2 regions of the Azospirillum brasilense genome follow, and region 1 is predicted to be linked to the other one. Evidence: riboswitches for the same ligand, from Rfam matches in the RefSeq annotation. Region 1 holds a riboswitch; the other holds the start of a gene.
What was found. Region 1 has a riboswitch for S-adenosylmethionine ahead of D3869_RS09730 (homoserine O-succinyltransferase). Riboswitches for the same ligand answer to the same signal wherever they lie in the genome.
Positions count from the first base shown of each region.

Region 2: linked by a shared signal. The riboswitch ahead of metZ (O-succinylhomoserine sulfhydrylase) and the one ahead of D3869_RS09730 (homoserine O-succinyltransferase) in region 1 are both predicted to bind S-adenosylmethionine.

Region 1 covers NZ_CP032345.1:2,015,164-2,022,891, forward strand. The annotation lists gene D3869_RS09715 (ATP-dependent DNA helicase) at 1-1,467, shown strand, start outside; gene D3869_RS09720 (methyl-accepting chemotaxis protein) at 1,493-3,172, opposite strand; gene D3869_RS33035 (hypothetical protein) at 3,066-3,311, shown strand; gene D3869_RS09725 (hypothetical protein) at 3,920-4,396, shown strand; gene D3869_RS09730 (homoserine O-succinyltransferase) at 4,404-5,327, opposite strand; SAM-I-IV-variant riboswitch at 5,377-5,481, opposite strand; gene D3869_RS09735 (methyl-accepting chemotaxis protein) at 5,571-7,262, opposite strand; gene D3869_RS09740 (AEC family transporter) at 7,518-7,728, opposite strand, start outside.
Region 2 covers NZ_CP032345.1:1,525,056-1,532,783, reverse strand. The annotation lists gene D3869_RS07435 (hypothetical protein) at 1-299, opposite strand, end outside; gene mutS (DNA mismatch repair protein MutS) at 493-3,135, shown strand; gene D3869_RS07425 (hypothetical protein) at 3,346-3,558, opposite strand; gene D3869_RS07420 (STAS domain-containing protein) at 3,636-4,148, opposite strand; SAM riboswitch at 4,277-4,356, shown strand; gene metZ (O-succinylhomoserine sulfhydrylase) at 4,433-5,641, shown strand; gene D3869_RS07410 (phasin family protein) at 5,753-6,268, shown strand; gene D3869_RS07405 (penicillin-binding protein activator) at 6,356-7,546, opposite strand; gene rsmI (16S rRNA (cytidine(1402)-2'-O)-methyltransferase) at 7,540-7,728, shown strand, end outside.

The sequences.
Region 1 (7,728 bases):
TTCGACGAGGGGCATCATGTCTTCGACGCGGCGGACAGCGCCTTCGCCGGGCATCTGACCGGGCGCGAGACCCAGGAGCTGCGGCGCTGGCTGCTGGGGGCGGAAGAGACGGGGCGCAGCCGCGCCCGCGGGCTGAAGCGCCGCATCGAGGATCTGGTCGCCAGCGACGAGCGGGCGCAGGAGCTGATGGACGCGGTGATGCTGGGCGCCCGCGTCCTGCCGGCGGAGGGCTGGGCGGCGCGGCTGTCCGCCGACAACCCGCAGGGGCCGACCGAGGCCTTTCTGCTCGCCGCGCGCCGGCAGGTCTATTCGCGCACGGCGGGGCAGGGCGGCCCCTACAGCCTGGAGGCCGACAAGGCCTACCCGGTGGACGGGCTGCTCGACGCCGCGGAGGCTCTTGAGGCGGCGCTGGTCCGGCTGGCGGAACCGCTGGCCGGGCTGGCGAAGCGGCTGGCGGCAAGGCTGGAGGACGAGACGGCGGAGCTGGACAGCGACCAGCGGCGGCGCATCGACGCCATGGCGCGCAGCCTGACCCGGCGCGGCGTGCTGACCGTCGAGGCGTGGCGGGCCATGCTGAAGACACTGCCGGTGGAGACCCCGGCGCAGTTCGTCGACTGGTTCGCGGTGGAGCGGATCGACGGGCGCGACGTCGACGTCGGGCTCTACCGCCACTGGATCGACCCGACCGTTCCCTTCGCCGAGGCGCTGGCCGGGCCCGCGCATGGCATGGTGGTCACCTCCGCCACGCTGACCGACGGTACCGGCGACACCGCCATGGACTGGCAGGCGGCGGAGGACCGCTGCGGCGCCAGCCACCTGCCCAAGCCGGCGCTGCGCGCCCAGGTGCCGTCGCCCTTCGACTACCCCAACCGCACGCGGGTGATGGTGGTCACCGACGTGCGCAAGGACGATCTGGGGCAGGTGGCGTCCGCCTACCGCACGCTGTTCCAGGCGGCGGGCGGCGGCGGGCTTGGGCTGTTCACCGCGATCAGCCGCCTGCGCGCCGTCTACGACCGCATCGTGGAGCCGCTGGACGCCACCGGCGTCCCGCTTTACGCCCAGCATGTCGACCCGCTGGACGTGGCGACCCTGATCGACATCTTCCGGGGGGAGGAGCACGCCTGCCTGCTCGGCACCGACGCGGTGCGCGACGGGGTGGACGTGCCGGGCCGCTCGCTGCGGCTGATCGTGTTCGACCGCGTGCCCTGGCCGCGTCCGGACATCCTGCACCGTGCCCGCCGCGACGCCTTCGGGCGGCGGCGCTACGAGGACATGATCGCGCGGCTGCGGCTGAAGCAGGCCTTCGGCCGGCTGGTGCGGCGGGCCGACGACACCGGGGTGTTCGTGCTGCTCGACCCGATGATGCCGAGCCGCCTGTTCGGCGCCTTCCCCGAGGGGGTGGAGGTCCGCCGCGTCGGCATCAAGGAGGCGGTGGAGGCGACGGCGGAGTTCCTGCGGGGCTGGTGAGACCCCGCAGGAACCGGACAGCGCCTCAGGCGGCGCGGATCGCCGCCAGGAAGCTCTCCACGTCGCGGCGCAGGTTCTCTGCCTGGGAGGCCAGCCCGCCGGCCGCACCCAGCACCTGATGGGCGGCGGCCCCGGTGGTGCCGGCGGCCTCGGTCACCTGGGCGATGTTGCTGGACACCTCGCGCGTGCCGATCGCCGCCTGCTGGACGTTGCGCGAGATCTCGTTGGTCGCGGCGGACTGCTCCTCGATCGCGGCGGCGATGGAGGTGGAGATCTCGTTGATCGCCGCGATGGTGCGGCCGATCCCCTCGATGGCGCCGACCGAGCCGGCGGTGGCCTCCTGGATCGCCTGGATCTGGGCGGCGATCTCGTCCGTCGCGCGGGCGGTCTGGTTGGCGAGCTGCTTCACCTCCGACGCGACGACGGCGAAGCCCTTGCCGGCCTCGCCGGCGCGGGCCGCCTCGATGGTGGCGTTCAGCGCCAGCAGGTTCGTCTGGCCGGCGATGTTGGTGATGAGCTGCACCACGGCGCCGATGCGGTGCGCGGCCTCGGCCAGCCCGCGCACGGAGTCGGTGGTGCGGCCGGCCTCCTGCACCGCCTGTCCGGCGATGCCGGTGGAGCGGGTGACCTGCGACCCGATCTCCCCGATGGAGCTGGACATCTCCTCCGCGGCGCTGGCGACCGTCTGCACGTTGGCGCTGGTCTGCTCCGCGGCGGCGGCGGCGTTGGCCGCCTGGTCGTTGGTCTGGCGGGCGGTGACCGCCATGCTCTGGGCGGTGGTGTCCAGCTCGGTCGCGGCGGCGGCGACGTTGCGCAGAGCGTCGGCGACCTGATCCTCGAAGGAGGCGATCAACCGCTCGACCGCCTCGGTCCGCCGCAGCTTGGCGGCCTGCTCGGCGGCCTGCGCGGCGGCCAGCCGGTCGGCCTCGATCAGCCCGTCCTTGAAGACCTGCACCGCCGTGGCCATCGCGCCGATCTCGTCGCCCCGGCTGGCGAAGGGAATGGCCGTCGTCTTGTCGCCGCCGGCCAGCCGGCGCATCGCCTCGGTCATCGCGCCGATCGGCGAGGAGACGCCGCGGATCATCATCAGCGCGCCGCCCAGGCAGACGGCGATGCCGATGAGCAGCGCGACGATGAGCATCGTGCTGGACTGGGCGTAGACGGCGTCGGCGTCGTCGCTCGCCTTGGCGGCCCCGCGGTTGTTGTGGTCGATCATGGCGTCGAGCGTCCGTCCGACCTCCTGGAAGCCCTTGTCGGCCGCGTCGCGGAACAGGGCGTTGGCGGCGGCGTTTTCGTTGCGCCGCGACAGGGCGGTGATCTGACGGTGCAGGGTGAGATACTGCGCCCACTGCTGTTCGAACTGGGCGAACAGACTGCGCCCTTCGGCGGTGCGCAGCGTCCCTTCGTAGGTCCGGCGGGCGTTGGCGATGCCGGCTTCCATCTCGTCCATCCGCTTCTCCACCGCGGTCATCTCCGTCTCGGTGGCGCTGAGGATGTGGGTGCTCTGCAGGATACGGAAGTTCGACACGGCGTCGTTCACGACGTTGACCTGAACGACCCGCGGCATCCAGAAGCTGGCGATTTCCGTCGAGCTGTCGTTGACCACCGACAGCCGGTTGATTCCCAAGGTGCCGATTCCAGCGAGAAGCAAGGATAGAAACGCAAAAACGGCGAAGGTTTTTGTTTTAACGCTGATGTCGTTCATGGTGTTTTTCTCTTTTCTGTTGTTTTGGTGGTTGGCTTCCTCGCGCGTCACCAAAGAGGGCTTTTTATTTCTGTTCGTCTTCGTTGATAATTATGAATTACGCAATGAACCGGTTGCGGCAAAATTGTTCATTGTGTGACAGTGAGGCGATGCCGCACACGCTCCGCACGCCCGACCGCATGGGCGCGCGGATGGGCAATGCAAAAACCCACATGTTCTGCGATAAGTTGAAGGATTGGTCGGCGGCCAAGGGGCGACCATGCGGAGAGATTCGCGGGACGCCTTCGAAGACGTCGGTCCGGAAGAGACTGGCGTCCCGCAGTCATCATGGCCGCCGTGCTCCCGCGGGCGGTGAAGGAGACTTCGCGACTCTACCGGTGCGGAACCTGAAGGCCCTTCGGGGATGCACGGTTTCTAGTGTCGCGTGCAGACGCTCACCGGTGGCCCCGCGGAGCCCGGATCATAGGCGGAATGAATGGAGCGCACACCGAGAATGGCCATGTCGTATCCATGCGTAAAAGTGCTGCGCACCGCGTATCCCAGCGTTTCTTACACGATAATACGTATCGTCGCAACATGAGAAAACGTGCAACCGACGATCGGCCTCGTCGCGAGCGGGGCGCCGTGGGAAGCAAGTTCACCGTGGAAATGGAGGCTTCCTCTCCAGGCTTGGGAGAAGCCGGCATGGTGCAGCTTGGGGACCGGCTCAAAACCGTGCGCGAATTTCTCGGTGAGACACAAAAAACAATGTCTCGCCGATTCCGCCTCGGGGAGAACACGTGGCAGTCCTACGAGTTGAACGGCAAGCTGCCGAAGGGGGAGACCCTGTCGGAACTGGCCACCCTCGGCATCGATATGAACTGGTTGCTGACCGGCCGGGGCCGCATGCGGATGGCGGCCGGGCGGCCGGAGTCCGGCGACGGTGCTCTTCCGCTTCCGCCGCGGGATGCCGCCCCTCCCCGGTCGGTGCTCGACCTCGCGCTGTTGAGCGAGGCGGTCGCCCTGGTCGAGCAGGGGCTGGCCGACCGGGGCCGCCGGCTGTCGCCCCGCGCCAAGGGCCATCTGGTGGCGGCCCTGTACGGTCTGGCGGCGGACGGTGCGGGCGGCTCCCGTCCGACCGGTGTCAGCCCGGCCGCCGTGGCTCATCTGCTCTGGCTCGCCTTGCAGATGGACGATGGGGCGCAACAGGGGGTGAGCGGCGATGGGGCGGCCAAGCCGCCGTGACGGCGGCCTATCCGGCTTTGCCGATGCGCGCGAGGTCGAAGGGCGTCGTCTGGTAGACTTGGTTGATCCAGTTGGCGAACAGCAGATGGGCGTGGCTCCGCCACCGGTTCTCCGGCGGCTGGCTCGGGTCGTCGTCGGGGAAATAGCCCTGGGGAACCGGCGTGGCCGGGTCCTTGGCGACGTCCCGGACATACTCGTTGCGCAGCGTGTCCGTGTCGTACTCGATGTGGTTGAACATGTGCAGCGACCGGTGGGCGGCGTCCTCCAGCAGGCAGGGGCCGGTCTCCGGGGCATCGAGGAGCACGCGCAGGCCGCTTTCCGGGAGGATGTCCTCCTCGCGCACCTCGGTCCAGCGCGAGACCGGGATGGGCACGCCGTCGGACAGGCCGCACAGGTAGGGCGAGGCGGGGGCGCGGTTGCGGTGCCGGTAGACCCCGGACGCCTTTCGCGGCAGAAGATGCTTCGGCACGCCGTGGAAATGATGAACGGCGGCCTGCGCCGCCCAGCAGATGTTCAGACAGGCGTGGACGTGGCTCTGCGTCCAGTCGAAGACCGAACACAGCTCGTCCCAGTAGGACACCTCCTCGAAGGGCATCGTCTCGACCGGGGCGCCGGTGATGATGAAGCCGTCGAACGTCTCGCGGCGCGCGTCCTCCCATGAGCGGTAGAAGGCGCTCATGTGGTCCGCCGCGGTGTTGCGCGGCACATGGTTGGTGATCCGGATCAGCGACAGCTCGACCTGAAGCGGCGTGTTGCCCAGAAGGCGGGCGATCTGCGTCTCGGTCCGGATCTTGTCGGGCATCAGGTTGAGCAGGCCGAAGCGCAGCGGCCGGATGTCCTGCCGGACGGCGTCGGCCTCCTGCATGACCATGACGCCCTCGGTCTGGAGGGCGGTGAAGGCGGGAAGATCGTTGGGTATCCTGATGGGCATGACTCGTCCGGCTCCGCTGTCGGTGCATCGGTCGGAACAGACGTCATGGCGAACCCCGTTTGTTTGCCGGTCCGGCCACATCCCCCTTCGGGACGCCACCTTGCTCGGGAAAGCAGGTTGGCGTTGAGCGTCCGCTCAACTCTTGATGCGCGGTGCACATTATACGGGCAGCGGCGGCTTGGCAACAGGAGCGGGACCGGAGGACGGTCCCACTGCCGCCCTCCGGTCCTGATCGGGGGATCCTCAGGCCGCCTTGATGGCGACGAGGAAGTTCTCCACCTCGCTCTTCAGGCGCATCGCCCCCTGGTTCAGGTCGCCGGAGGCCGACATCACCTGGCTCGCGGCGCTGCCGGTCTCGGTCGCGGCCTGCGACACGCGGCCGATGTTGCTGGTCACCTCCTGGGTGCTCTGCGCCGCCTGCTGGACGTTGCGGCTGATCTCCTGGGTCGCCGCCCCCTGCTCCTCGATGGCGGCGGCGATGGAGGAGGAGATGTCGTTGATCGAGGAGATGGTCGCCCCGATCCCGCGGATCGCGCCGACCGCCCCGCCGGTGGCCGCCTGGATGCCGGCGATCTGCTGGGCGATCTCCTCCGTCGCCTTGGAGGTCTGGTTGGCGAGGCTCTTGACCTCGCTCGCCACGACGGCGAAGCCCTTGCCGGCCTCGCCGGCGCGGGCCGCCTCGATGGTGGCGTTGAGGGCCAGCAGGTTGGTCTGGGCGGCGATGTTCTGGATCAGGTCCACCACGTCGCCGATGCGCTGGGCCGCTTCCGACAGCCCCTGCACGGTGGCGTTGGTGCGGTCGGCCTCGTCCACCGCCTTGCCGGCGATGCCGGCCGACTGCGACACCTGCTGGGAGATCTCGGTGATGGAGGCGGCCATCTCCTCCGACGCGGCGGCGACGGTCTGCACGTTGGCGGAGGTCAGTTCGGCCGCCGCCGCTGCGCTGCCGGCCTCGGCCCGCGTGTGCTCGGCGATGTCGGTCATGCTGCGGGCGGTGGTGTCGAGCTGCGACGCCGCGGCGCCCACGGTCTGCAGGACGCTGTGCACCGCGCCGTCGAAGTTGCGGATCAGCGAATCGATCCGCTCGGTGCGGCGGCGCTTGTTCTCCTCCTCGGCGGCCTGGGCGGCGGTCAGGCGCTCCGCCTCGATCAGGCCGTCCTTGAAGACCTGCACCGCACGCGCCATGGCGCCGATCTCGTCCCGGCGGGCGCCGCCTTCCACCGCGATGCCGAGGTCGCGCTTGGCCAGACGGTCCATGATGGCGGTCAGGGCGACGATGGGCCGGGCGACCGACTTGGTCATGGCGATGCCGGCGAACAGGCAGAGGACCGCCACGAAGGCGATGGCGCCCAGAATCCAGTTCCGCGCCCCGACATAGGTGGCCCGCCCGGAGTCCGCCGCCTTCGCGGCGTTCTGGACGTTGGAGGCGGTCAGCTCGTTGATGAGCGCGGAGCATTCGTCGAACGCCTTGCGCGAGTCCTCCCGATAGATGCCGGTGGCCTTCTCGTTCTCGTTGGCCCGGGAGGAGGAAAGCAGCTTGCCTTGGCTGATCTTCAGATAGCTGTCCCAGGCGGCCTCCCAGCGCTTGAAGGTCTGGGTTTCCCAACCGGGGGCCAACAGCGGTTCATACTTCCGCCGGGCCTCCGCCAAGCGGTTCAGAACCGTGGTCATTTCCTTTTCGACCTCGGCCATTTCCGCGGGGTGGAGCGCCAGGATGTGGGACGCCTCCAGGATGCGGTAATCGTTGGCCGCGCCGTCGATCTCCCCGATGGCGGTGACGCTGGGCAGCCAGTTGGAGCGGATTTCCTCAGCGGCGTGGTTGACGGTGCTCAGCCGGTCAACGGCGAACAGTCCCAGGGCGACCGACATCAGCAGGACACAGACGGTGGCGGCGACCACCTTGGTCCGGATGGTCATGGAACTCAGCATGGACATGGCGCGTATCTCTTTCCCCCGAAACGATGCGGCGGCGGTCGATTGTTATGAGTCTGAACGAAAGTATTTGGCAGTCCAGACGTCCCTGCGTGGGGCGTTGGACTTGCCTGTATCAAATGATGGAGCGGCAATTATTAAAAAATATGCAAAACCGACGCGGCGTGTTCTGCGCGACACTTGTTCAATGATGTCTTTGTGTCAGGAAAGATGAGCAGCCGAAGAGGCGAACACGACCGGGCGACCGCAAGCCAAGGTTCAGAGCGGCGGCGCGTAGGTGGCCAGCAGGACGGACAGGGTGACCACGCTGGCGATGGTGGACATCAGGATCGCGGCGGAGGTGCGCTCCACATAGATGCGGTACTGGCTGGCCACCACGAAGGTCAAGGCGCCGGTGGGCAGGCCGGCGAGGATGATGGCCGACCCGGCCCAGAAGGGGTCCAGCGGGAACAGCGTCTGGATGAGCAGC
Region 2 (7,728 bases), 490 kb from region 1:
CCGCCGACGATGGCGAGAAGCCCGGCGGTGGTCAGGGGGAAGGCGTATTTCAGCTCGCCCACCAGCCCGGTCAGGGCCTCGTCCGACGGGGCCTGCGGGCGCTGGTCGGCGGCCTCCAGCGAGGTGTGGCTGGCCAGCACCGACAGGTCGTCGCGGTCGAAGCCGGCGTCCAGAAGGGCGGTCACGGCCTTGTCGAAGGCCTCGCGGGTCTTGAACAGGGCGACGACCTCGCGCACCTCCCGGACGCCGTCCTGGCCGTCGGTGATCGGGCCATCAGTGTTGTCGGGCGCTTGCGTCACGGCGGTCTCCTTCAGCTTCGGCTGCTCGTTCTACGGGCATCGAACAGTCTAACGAAGCGGTCATCGCGGCACCAGCGCGGGCGTGCTAGGGTGCCGGCCCGACCTCGCCCGTCACAACGCAACCGGTTGAAGACCCGTGTCCGACGCGCCCGCCACCGTTTCGCCCATCACCATTCCCCCTGACGCCACCCCGATGATGGCGCAGTATCTGGAGATCAAGCAGGCCCATCCCGACTGCCTGCTGTTCTATCGGATGGGCGATTTCTACGAGATGTTCTTCGAGGACGCGGTGAACGCCGCCCGCGCGCTGGACATCGCGCTGACCAAGCGCGGCCAGCATCTGGGCGAGGACATCCCGATGTGCGGCGTCCCGGTCCACAGCCACGAATCCTATCTGCAGCGCCTGATCCGCCAGGGCTTCCGCGTCGCCATCTGCGAGCAGATGGAGGACCCGGCGGAGGCCAAGAAGCGCGGTTCCAAGTCGGTGGTGAAGCGCGGGGTCATCCGCATCGTCACCCCCGGCACGCTGACCGAGGACAGCCTGCTCGACTCCCGCGCCTCCAACTGGCTGGCCGCGGTGGCGGAAGCGGCGGGCGGGCTCGGGCTGGCCTGGCTGGAGCTGTCCACCGGCGAGCTGGTCGTGCAGCCGGTGGAGCGCGCCGGCCTCGGCGCCGCGCTTGGCCGCCTCGACCCGCAGGAGGTTCTGGTCTCCGAGAAGCTGTGCCAGAGCCCCGACCTCTACGAGCTGTGGGGCGAGTGGAAGTCGCGCCTGACCGTGCAGCCGACCCCGCGCTTCGACAGCGAAAACGGGCGGCAGCGGCTGCTCACCCTTTACGGCGTCGGCACGCTGGACGCCTACGGCCAGTTCTCGCGCGCCGAGGTGGCGGCGGCCGGCGCTCTGGTCGCCTATGTGGAGCTGACGCAGAAGGGCCGCGTGCCGCGCCTGTCGCCGCCGCGCCGGCTCGGCCCCGGCGCCGTCATGGAGATCGACGCGGCGACCCGCCGCAACCTGGAGCTGACCCGCACGCTGACCGGCGAGCGGCGCGGCAGCCTGCTCGCCACCATCGACCGCACGGTGACCGGGGCGGGGGCGCGCCTGCTCGCCGCCCAGCTCTCCGCACCGCTGACCAACCCCGCGGCCATCGCCAAGCGGCTGGACATGGTCGAATTCGCGCTGAACGAGGAGCGGCTGCGCGGCGACCTGCGCGAGGCGCTGCGCCGCTGCCCGGACCTGGAGCGCGCGCTGTCCCGCCTGACGCTGGGGCGCGGCGGCCCGCGCGACCTCGCGGCGGTGCGCGACGGCCTGGCCCAGGCCTCGGCCATCCGCCTGCTGCTCAACGGGCATCCCGGCGGACCGCTGCCCGACGGGCTGGGCGCCGTGGCCAAGGGGCTGGGCGAGCACAGCGAGCTGGTCAATCAGTTGACGCAGGCGCTGGCGCCGGAGCTGCCGCTGCTCGCCCGCGACGGCGGCTTCATCGCGCGCGACTATTCCTACGCGCTCGACGAGCTGGTGACCCTGCGCGACGAGAGCCGGCGGCTGATCGCCGGGCTTCAGGTCAAGTACGCCGGCATCGCCGGGGTGCCGGCGCTGAAGATCAAGCACAACAACGTGCTCGGCTACCACATCGAGGTGACGGCGACCCACGCGGACAAGCTGATGTCCGAGAAGGGGCGCGAGGTCTTCATGCACCGCCAGACCATGGCGAACGCCGTGCGCTTCGGCACGGTCGAGCTGTCGGACCTGGAGCGCCGCATCTCCGAGGCCGCCGACAAGGCGCTGGCCGTGGAGCTGGAGCTGTTCAACGACCTCGTGGAGGAGGTGACCAGCCGCGCCGAGGCCATCGCCCAGGCCGCCCACGCGCTGGCCGCGCTGGACGTCGCCACCTCGCTGGCCGAGCTGGCGGCGGAGCGGCGCTACCGCCGGCCGGTGGTGGACGGCAGTCTCGCCTTCTCGATCAAGGGCGGGCGGCACCCGGTGGTGGAGGCGGTGCTGGACGCCGGCAACGCCGGTCCCTTCGTCGCCAACGACTGCGACCTCGCCCCGGACAACCGGCTGTGGCTGCTGACCGGCCCGAACATGGCCGGCAAGTCGACCTTCCTGCGCCAGAACGCGCTGATCGCCGTGCTGGCCCAGATGGGCGGTTTCGTGCCGGCGGAGAGCGCGCACATCGGGGTGGTGGACCGGCTCTACAGCCGCGTCGGTGCCGCCGACGATCTGGCGCGCGGCCGCTCCACCTTCATGGTGGAAATGGTGGAGACGGCGGCCATCCTGAACCAGTCCGGCGACCGCGCGCTGGTCATCCTGGACGAGATCGGGCGCGGCACGGCGACCTTCGACGGCCTGTCCATCGCCTGGGCCTGCGTGGAGCATCTGCACGACGTCAACCGCTGCCGCGCGCTGTTCGCCACCCACTACCACGAGTTGACCATGCTGGCCGGCAAGCTGCCGGGCCTGTCCTGCCACACCATGCGCATCAAGGAATGGCAGGGCGACGTGGTGTTCCTGCACGAGGTGACGGCGGGGGCGGCGGACCGCAGCTACGGCATCCATGTGGCGAAGCTGGCCGGGCTGCCCGGCGCCGTGGTCGGCCGCGCCGAGGAGGTGCTGACCATCCTGGAATCGGGCGACCAGAACGCCGCCATCCACCGTCTGGCCGAGGATCTGCCGCTGTTCAGCGCCGCCCTGAAGCGCCCGCCGCCCGCCCCGGCCGCGCCCGCCGCCGCCCCGCCGGAACCGTCGCGGGTGGAGGAGGCGCTGAAGTCCATCGACCCGGACAGCCTGACGCCGCGGCAGGCGCTCGACGAGTTGTACCGTCTGCGGGGATTGTTGTCTTAAACGGGAATGGCTTCCCCTCTCCCGCCCCGGGAGAGGGAGGGACCCACGCGTCAGCGTGGGAGGGTGAGTGTGCTGCCAAGAATTCGGTGTCTTGATCCTCGCACGACCCTCACCCGCCCGCTGCGCGGGCACCCTCTCCCGGGGCGGGAGAGGGATCGGACGCCAAATGCGATGGTCCAAACGCGATGGCGTTGATCCCACCGGTCAGGATCACGCCCGCTCCACCGAGTCCTCGTCCAGCGGGGCGCCGCGGTCATGGATGGGGGTGACATGACGTTGGGCGACAGGGCGTTGGTCGATGGGGCGTTGCGCGTGGCGCAGCTTCTCCTCCACCGCCTCGTTCACGAACTGGTCGAGCGAGCGGCCCTCCCGCTCGGCGGCCTTCGACGCTTCGGATTCCAGCGACTTGTGCAGATGAACCATTCGGTGCCTCCCCCAACGCGGAACGGACTCTGTCCGGTGCTTCAGATGGGAAGTCCGCGCCCGCGCTGCGAGCGGTCTCACCCGGAAGCGCCGTCCCGATCCGAAGCGTCCGGTGGGGCGCTTGCGGGCGGCAGGACCGGCTTGGCGTGCAGCGCGCGGGCGGCGACGGCCATCGGGTCCTCGCCCGGCGCGCAGGGATGGCTGGCGGCCAGCAGGGCCTCGGGCACGCTGGCGGCGATGTAGTCGGCCACCGTCTCATGCACCGGGATGATCATGGCGATGCGGGTCAGGTCGACCACCTTGCGCACCTGCCCGGAGGCGCAGAGCAGGGACAGCGCCTTGCCCGCCGACAGGGCCTCGCCATTCATCACCAGCAGCAGGCCGACGCCCGTGCTGTCGATGAACTCCAGCCCGGTCAGGTCGAGGAGGTGGCGGCGCTCCGTCCCATTCTTCACGTCGGCGATGGCCTGCCGCACCGGGGCGGCGTCCTGGCTGGTGAAGCGCCCGGTGAGCACCAGACGGGCGAAGTGCCGCTCCTGCTCCTTGCGATATTGCACGGCCCGCATCCCCTCCTGACGTCCGGCGGCCATGATCCGGTGCCGGGCACAGGCTGGGCAAGCGGGCGGCGTCGTCGGGTCCTGCGCGATGTTGACGCAGGGCGGCCCCTTTTTGTCACGGCTTCCTTGTCCCTTGACGGCGCGCCGCGGCGGTCCTACAAGCGGGGGTACGTGGTGATTTGGTCGACCGGCTTGCGGGCCACGTAAAACAACCCGCTAAAAAGGTCCGAGCCGCGTCCGCGCCTCGACCCGATCGGTCGGGGCGTTTTTTGTTTTGCCGGTCTGCCCCGCCGGCGGACAGAGGAGACAAAGCGGCCATGGCGCGCACCGATCATCGCAATCCGAACGTCGCGGGGCTTCGCCCGCGCTCCCGTCTGGTCCATGGCGGCGTCCGCCGCTCGTCCTTCGACGAGACCTGCGAGGCGCTTTACCAGACCTCCGGCTTCGTCTACGGCTCGGCGGAGGAGGCGGAGAGCGCCTTCGTCAACGACGGCTCCCGCCACGTCTATTCGCGCTTCCGCAACCCGACCACGGCGATGTTCGAGGACCGGCTGTGCGAGTATGAGGGGGCGGCCTGGGCCTACGCCACGACCAGCGGCATGGCCGCGGTGCACGGCGCCCTGTGGTCGAACCTGCGCACCGGCGACCGCATCGTGGCGCCGCGCTCGCTGTTCATCTCCTGCTACTGGGTGATCAAGGAGCTGTCGGCCCGCTTCGGGGTCGAGGCGGTCTTCGTCGACGGCACCGACCTGTCCCAGTGGGAGGAGGCGCTGGCCAAGCCGACCAAGGTCGTCTTCCTGGAGACGCCCAGCAACCCGGGGCTGGAGGTCGTCGACCTGCGCGCCGTCAGCGCTCTCGCCCACAAGGCCGGAGCCAAGGTGGTGGTCGACAACGCCTTCGCCACGCCGGTGCTGCAGCGTCCGTTCGAGATGGGCGCCGACGTCGTCATCTATTCGGCGACCAAGCACATCGACGGCCAGGGCCGCTGTCTGGGCGGCATCATCCTGACCAACGACAAGCAGTACGGGTCGGAGGTGATCCACCCTTATCTGCGCCACACCGGCCCGACCATTTCGCCCTTCAACGCCTGGCTGCTGCTGAAGGGGCTGGAGACGTTGGAACTGCGCGTCTCGGCGCAGAGCGCGTCGGCCCTGACGGTGGCGGAATTCCTGGAAGGCCACGCGAAGGTGGAGCGGGTGCTCTATCCGGGTCTGGCCAGCCACCCGCAGCACGACCTCGTCCGCAGCCAGATGACCGGCGGCGGCACCATGCTGTCCATCTTCCTCAAGGGCGGCAAGGAGGAAGCCTTCCGCGCCCTGAACGATCTGCGGATGGTGATGATCTCCAACAACCTGGGCGACTCCAAGAGCCTGGTCACCCACCCCGACACCACCACCCATTCCAAGCTGACGGTCGAGGAGAAGGCGGCGGCGAACATCCGTCCCAACCTGCTCCGCCTGTCCGTTGGGCTGGAGGACGCCCAGGACATCGTCGAAGACCTCGACCGCGCGCTCGCTTCCCTGTAAAGACTGGTCCCGGAACCAAATGCTGCAGTGCAGCGTTGGCGTCCGGGTCACGGTTTTTTCGGCTCGGCCGGGGCTTTTGGTCCGGCCGGGCCCTTTGGTGAGGTGGAGCGAATGGCGAGACGCAAGGCCGGCAACGGCGAACCGACGCAACGCTTTCTGACGGTGGCGGGCGATCTGACCCGGACCGGCGTCAAGACGGGCGAGATGGGGGTGGCGGCGGCCCAGACGATCGGCTACCGCACCGCGATGATGGCGGCGGCCATGAACAACCCCATCGACCTCGCCAACCCGGAGTTCGTCCGCATGGGCTCCGAGAAGGTGGAGGCGATGGTCGAGGCCACCCACGCCGTCGCCAAGGGCATCGGCGAGATGCAGCACGCCTGGATGACCCTGATGCAGGGCCAGCTTCAGGCCGCCATGGTGATGGTGACCGGCCTCGGCCAGTGCCGCAACCCCGCCGACCTGATGGAGTTGCAGCGCCGCACCGTCACCGAGACGGTCGAGGCCGGCATCCACGCCGCGCTCTACATGGTCGAGTCGGCCACCGCCCTGACCCAGGCCGGCATGACCCCCGCCTACCGCACCGTCCGCGCCAACGCCCGCCGTCTGGCGAAGCTGCACGGATAGGTCCGCGCTTCCTCATAAGGGCACGAAGGCACAAGGGCCGTCACATCGGTCCTTGTGCCTTCGTGGTTGGAAATTACCGCTCCGGCCTCACTGCCCCAGCACTTCGAAGCTGGACGGGGCGGGATCGATCACGCGGGGGCCGCTGGGGGTGACCTCCAGGACGGCCAGACCGCGTTCCACGACGCCGTCCGCGCGCAGGCGGAAGACGCCGTCCATGCCTTCGAAGCCGTTGGGGTTGTTCAGCGCCGCGCGGTCGAAGCGGCCCGACGCGTCGGGCATCTTGGCCAGCACGGCGGCAATCGCCGTGGCGTCGTAGGACAGGGTGGCGATGCGCGGCGGCTTGCGCCCGTAGGTCCTTTCGAAACGCGCCTCGAAGTCGGCGCGGCTCTGCGGGGACGGGGCGGCGAACCAGGCGCCGGCCAGGGCGGGTTCCTGGCCCAGGCCGGGCTCGTCCCACAGGCCGGTGCCGAGCAGCTTGACCTGCTGGGTGTTGAGCCCGTTGGCAGACAGCGCCGACGCCAGCCCCTGGGCGCGCGGCCCGCCTTCGGCCAGCATGACCGCCTGCGGCTGCACGCCGGCCTGAGTCACCTGCCGGGCCGGCTGGGCGAGGTCGGTCACCGCCGGGTCGTAGCGCTCGACCTGCGCCACCTGCCCGCCGAACTGGCGCGAGGCCGCCTGCACGGCGTTGACCACGGCGTCGCCATAGGCGGTGCGCGGGGCCAGCGCGACGTAGCGCGTGGCGCCGCGCGAGCGGGCGAAGCCGACCACGCGGGTCACCTGATCGGCGGGCACGAAGCCCAGCACGTAGGTGCCGTTGCCGGCCTGGGTCCAGTCGTTGGTGAAGGCCAGAACGTCCACGCCCGCGGACTGGGCGACCGGCTTCACCGCCGCCACGTCGGCGGCGAACAGCGGGCCGAGGATCAGGCTCGCCCCCTCGGCGATCGCCTGCCGGGCCGCGTCGGCAGCACCGGTGGGCGTGCCCTTGGTGTCGCGGGGCAGCAGCTCGAACCGGTCGCCGGCCAGATCGAACAGCGCCATCTGCGCCGACTCCAGCATGGCCTGCCCGATGGCGGCGCTGGACCCGGACAGCGGCAGCAGGATCGCCACCTTCAAGGTCTGCGGGGCGGCCGGAACGGCGGCGACGGGCGCTTGCGGCGCTTGAGTCGGCGGCGCCGGGGCCTTTACAGTCGAGCAGGCCGAAAGCGTGCCGACAACCAACAGGGCGGCGGCAGCCCGCTGCCCCCAAGCGCGCGAGAAAGGTGTCGTCAAGCGTGCCACCAACGATCTCCACATCCGGTCCGGCGCCCGAGCCCGTTTCCGGGCCCGGCGTCTCTGGTGACGCTGAAGGTAGCGAGCCGAGGGCCGCAAGTAAACTCGGCGCCGGCCTTTATGTGGTCGCCACCCCCATCGGCAACGCCGCCGACATCACGCTGCGCGCGCTCGACACGCTGCGCCGCGCC